One region of the Mesorhizobium sp. USDA 4413 genome, then DNA from elsewhere that is predicted to be linked to it. Evidence: predicted binding sites of a transcription regulator. Region 1 holds the regulator's gene; the other holds the start of a gene.
What was found. Region 1 encodes HrcA, which represses chaperone genes, less so after heat shock. Its sites were predicted from a motif close to GTTAGCACTCNCNNNNNGNGAGTGCTAAC; they were not measured.
Positions count from the first base shown of each region.

Region 1 (2,451 bases):
TCGGCCTGGATGACATCACAGTCGACGGTGATCTGCTGTTCGCCCAGCGCCTGCAGATCGACCACGGCGCGCAAGCTCCGGCCGATCAGCCGCTGGATCTCCAGCGTGCGGCCGCCCTGCTTGCCGGCGGAGGCCTCGCGCCGCATGCGCTCGCCGGTCGAGCGCGGCAGCATGCCGTATTCGGCCGTCACCCAGCCCTTGCCGGAATTGCGCATCCAGGCCGGCACTTTTTCCTCAAGGCTCGCCGTGCACAGCACATGCGTGTCGCCGAACTTCACCAGGCACGAGCCTTCGGCATGCTTGGACACGCCGCGCTCGAAGGAGATGGCGCGCATTTCATCGGCTTGGCGTTTGGACGGGCGCATCGAGGCTCTTTCTGTTCTTTCCCGGATTCGTCGGCGGCTTGTAAACGCATGCGCGGCATGGCGCAAAGGAAAACGGCCGGGAACCGCGAGCGCGGCACCGTGACCGCAAGCGCGGCACCGGGTTGCGCCGCCGTGGCTTAAGTCTATATCTTTTCGACAGGAGGTTTCTCGCCGGAATGAACAAACCAGTCGATCCGACGTCCCAGAATCCCGGGCTTCAGTCGCCCGTCCTTCAATCACTCGACATGCGCTCGCGCGATATTTTCCGGCGGATCGTCGATTCCTATCTGCGCGACGGCGAGCCGGTCGGCTCTCGCAGCCTGTCGCGCATCCTGCCGTCCTCGCTGTCGCCGGCCACCATCCGCAACGTGATGAGCGACCTCGAGCATCTGGGGCTGATCTACGCGCCGCACGTCTCGGCCGGGCGGCTGCCGACGCAGACCGGCCTGCGTTTCTTCGTCGATGCCTTCATGGAGCTCGGCGACCTGACCGACGAGGAGCGTCGCGTCATCGAGGCGCAGGTGCGCGCCTCGGGGTCGGGCGCCACGCTGGAGCACATGCTGACCGAGGCCAGCCAGATGCTGTCCGGCATGTCGCGCGGCGCCGGCCTGGTGCTTGCCGCCAAGAACGAAGTGGCGCTGAAGCACATCGAATTCATCCAGCTGGAGCCCACCAAGGCGCTCGCCGTGCTGGTGTCGCAGAGCGGCGATGTCGAGAACCGCGTCGTCGACCTGCCGGCCGGCATTACCGTCTCGCAGCTGCATGAGGCTTCCAATTTCCTCAACGCCCATATCAGGGGCCGCACGCTTGCCGAGGCGCGGACCGAGATTGCCCGCATCAAGGAAGAGACCAGGGCGGCCCTCGACACGCTGTCGCAGGATCTGGTCGAAAAGGGCCTTGCGGTCTGGGCCGGCGCCGAAAGCGGCCTGCCGGCGCGTCTCATCGTGCGCGGCCGCGCCAACCTGCTCGAAAACGTCACCGCCCAGGCGGATCTCGAATTGCTGCGCCATTTGTTCGAGGATCTCGAAACGCAGGACGGGCTGCTGCAATTGCTCGACCTCGCCGAGGAAGGGCCGGGCGTGCGCATCTTCATCGGCTCGGAGAACAAGCTGTTTTCGCTGTCCGGCTCGTCGCTGGTCGTCGCTCCCTATCGCGACAAGGACGCCCGCGTCGTCGGCGCGCTTGGCGTTATCGGCCCGACGCGCCTGAATTACGCCCGCATCGTGCCGATGGTCGACTATACGGCGCAGCTGATTTCGCGCATGCTCAGATAGCATGCGCGAAGGAGGGCAAGAAAAATGGCACTGGAAGCAATCAAGGCCCAAATCGATCTCCTGCTTCAGGAAATGATCAACCAGCCCGGAGACGAGCACGAGATCCAGGAGCAGCTGCGCGAGAAATTGCAGGAAATGCGCGCCATGGGCCTTCCCTTGCCGGCCGACCTCGTCGAGTTGGAAAAGAGGCTCGACGACGATCTGGATGCCGAAGAGGCTTGAGCCCGACGTTCCGACAAATCCGCATGCGCAAGCTTCTCTTTTCGATCGTTTGCCCGATATGTCCTGTCTCTGGGCGCCTGATCGAGTAAGGCGCGTTGGCAGACGACGGAGGACATCATGATGCGGATCGCCGGCCTTGCAGGCCTCGCGCTGGTTTTTGCGACGGGTGCCTTTGCACAGCAGGACGATCGCCCCTTGCTCCGCGGCGAAAAGGCCTTCGGCGACTGGAAGGCCGACCGTCCGGGCGTGCGCCGGCTGCTGAAACCTGAGGATTTGCCGAAACCCGATGTGACGGAATCGGCCTCCAATGGCGGCGGCATCACCGGCCGCCCCGAGGATGCGAAGCCAAAGCTTCCGCCCGGTTTCTCCGCCGAGCTGATCGCCTCCGGCATCGAAAATCCCCGTGTCGTGCGCGTGGCGCCGAACGGCGATCTCTTCGTCGCCGACAGCCGGGCGAACCAGGTCCGCGTCTATCGTTTGGCCGAAGGCAGCGCCAAGCCCGCGCACAAGTCGATCTTCGCCAAGGGCCTGACCCGGCCCTACGGCATCGCCTTCTACCCGCCGGGCGACAAGCCGCAATGGGTCTATGT
Region 1 is NZ_JBVPRP010000001.1:768,374-770,824, forward strand. It holds gene rph (ribonuclease PH) at 1-365, opposite strand, end outside; gene hrcA (heat-inducible transcriptional repressor HrcA) at 542-1,639, shown strand; gene ACVMIM_RS03905 (hypothetical protein) at 1,664-1,861, shown strand; gene ACVMIM_RS03910 (PQQ-dependent sugar dehydrogenase) at 1,979-2,451, shown strand, end outside.

Region 2 (2,451 bases), 3.0 Mb from region 1:
ATCGAACAGCATGAAACGGCTATCTCGCCGCAGCAGCCATCCGCTGCGGACTTGGAAGCGGTCGTGTTCATGCGTGATGACTGCGATACGTGCCATTTGTGTTCCATGCTTGGCTTATTCAGCGTCCTCGATTATGCGTTCGAATACAATGCGCTACCAGGGTCGGGGTTTGTATGACAGAGCATTGGAACGCAATTCGCAGGCATTGGCAGTTGCTCGGGCCGCCGCTGCGGCCGCCGCCGGAAGTCGTCGAGGCTTACGATCGTGAGCTCGGGCTTGCTCGATCGCATGTCGTCATGTTCGGCGTGACACCGGAACTTGCCGGTCTCGGCGCGAGTATGACGGCGGTGGACGAATCCAGCGACATGATCGCGGGCATCTGGCCGGGCGACACGGATTTGCGCAAAGCGGTGCGCGGCGACTGGTTCGATCCGCCGATGCCGGACGCAAGCGTCGATGCGCTGATCGGCGACGGATGCCTTACGGTCATCGGCGGCGCCGATGCGAGGCAAGCGCTGTTTTCAGCCGTCGCACGCGTGCTGAAAGCCGGCGGCCGCGCCGGTATCAGGCTCTATGCCTGCCCCGAAAAAACACGCGACGATCCGAGGGAAGTGCGCGACCTGGCCTTGGCCGGCGGCGTCTCGACCTTCCACGACCTCAAATGGCGGGTGGCCATGACTGCGATTGCCGGCGGGCCTGATTACACGATACCGGTTACAGGCATCCTCGAACAATTCGACAGGATGTTTCCCGACCGCGAGGAGCTATCGGCTAGGACAGGATGGGAACTGCCGGTCATCGGAACCATCGACGTCTACCGGAGCTCTTCCGTCGTCTACAGTTTTGCGCCCGCGGCGTCGCTCATCGAGGAAGCCCGGACCTTCTTCGATGATGTCCGGCTGGCTTCAACCGGCACATACGGACTCGCCGAACGCTGCCCGATGCTGGTGCTGCGCTCGCCCAAGGCCCAAATAACGGGCTGATTGCTCGTCCACGCTTTGCGGCGGCCATAGCATTTTCGCCCAGGGCTCCACCCGAGAACAATTTCGCGCCGCCAGGCCGTTGCGCGCGCCTTGACTCTCTCACCTCGCCAGCTTATTTCAGCGCCACGTTAGCACTCGCCTCTAGTGAGTGCTAACTGATGTCCGGCGGCCTCGCCGGATGGAGGAACAGTTCTCACCGTTCTCATTCGAGGAAGACAACATGGCAAAGTCCAAGTTCCGCCCGCTTCATGACCGCGTGGTCGTTCGCCGGGTCGAATCCGAATCCAAGACCGCCGGCGGGATCATCATCCCGGATACGGCGAAGGAGAAGCCGCAGGAAGGCGAGATCATTGCCGTCGGCTCCGGCGCTCGCGACGAAAGCGGCAAGCTCGTCCCGCTGGATGTCAAGGCTGGTGACCGCATCCTCTTCGGCAAGTGGTCTGGCACTGAAGTCAAGCTCAATGGCGAAGACCTTCTGATCATGAAGGAATCCGACATCATGGGCATCATCGGCTGAATATCGGTCTCTCCATTAATTGAATTTTCGGGCTCTTCCCGAGCCTCTGTCAGGAGCTAACAATGGCTGCAAAAGACGTAAAATTCTCCCGCGATGCCCGTGAGCGCATGCTGCGCGGCGTCAACATCCTCGCCGACGCGGTGAAGGTCACCCTCGGTCCCAAGGGCCGCAACGTCGTCATCGACAAGTCGTTCGGCGCCCCGCGCATCACCAAGGACGGCGTCACCGTCGCCAAGGAGATCGAGCTCGAGGACAAGTTCGAGAACATGGGCGCCCAGATGGTGCGCGAAGTCGCTTCGAAGACCAACGACATCGCCGGCGACGGCACGACCACCGCGACCGTTCTGGCTCAGGCGATCGTGCAGGAAGGCAACAAGGCCGTTGCCGCCGGCATGAACCCGATGGACCTCAAGCGCGGCATCGACCTCGCCGTCGGTGAAGTCGTCGCCGCTCTCGGCAAGGCTGCCAAGAAGATCAAGACCTCCGAGGAAGTTGCCCAGGTCGGCACGATCTCGGCCAATGGCGACGAGTCCGTCGGCAAGATGATCGCGGAAGCGATGCAGAAGGTCGGCAACGAAGGCGTCATCACCGTCGAGGAAGCCAAGACCGCCGAGACCGAGCTGGAAGTCGTCGAAGGCATGCAGTTCGACCGCGGGTATCTCTCGCCCTACTTCGTCACCAACGCCGACAAGATGGTCGCCGATCTGGAAGACGCCTACATCCTGCTGCACGAGAAGAAGCTCTCCAACCTGCAGGCCATGCTGCCGGTCCTGGAAGCTGTCGTTCAGACCTCGAAGCCGCTGCTCATCATCTCGGAAGACGTCGAAGGCGAGGCTCTGGCCACGCTGGTCGTCAACAAGCTTCGCGGTGGCCTGAAGATCGCCGCCGTCAAGGCTCCGGGCTTCGGTGACCGCCGCAAGGCCATGCTGGAAGACATCGCCATCCTGACCG
Region 2 is NZ_JBVPRP010000001.1:3,809,807-3,812,257, reverse strand. It holds gene ACVMIM_RS18630 (hypothetical protein) at 1-96, opposite strand, end outside; gene ACVMIM_RS18625 (class I SAM-dependent methyltransferase) at 174-983, shown strand; gene groES (co-chaperone GroES) at 1,204-1,500, shown strand; gene groL (chaperonin GroEL) at 1,563-2,451, shown strand, end outside.
Region 2: the regulator HrcA is predicted to act here: its motif matches at 1,111-1,139, upstream of groES (co-chaperone GroES).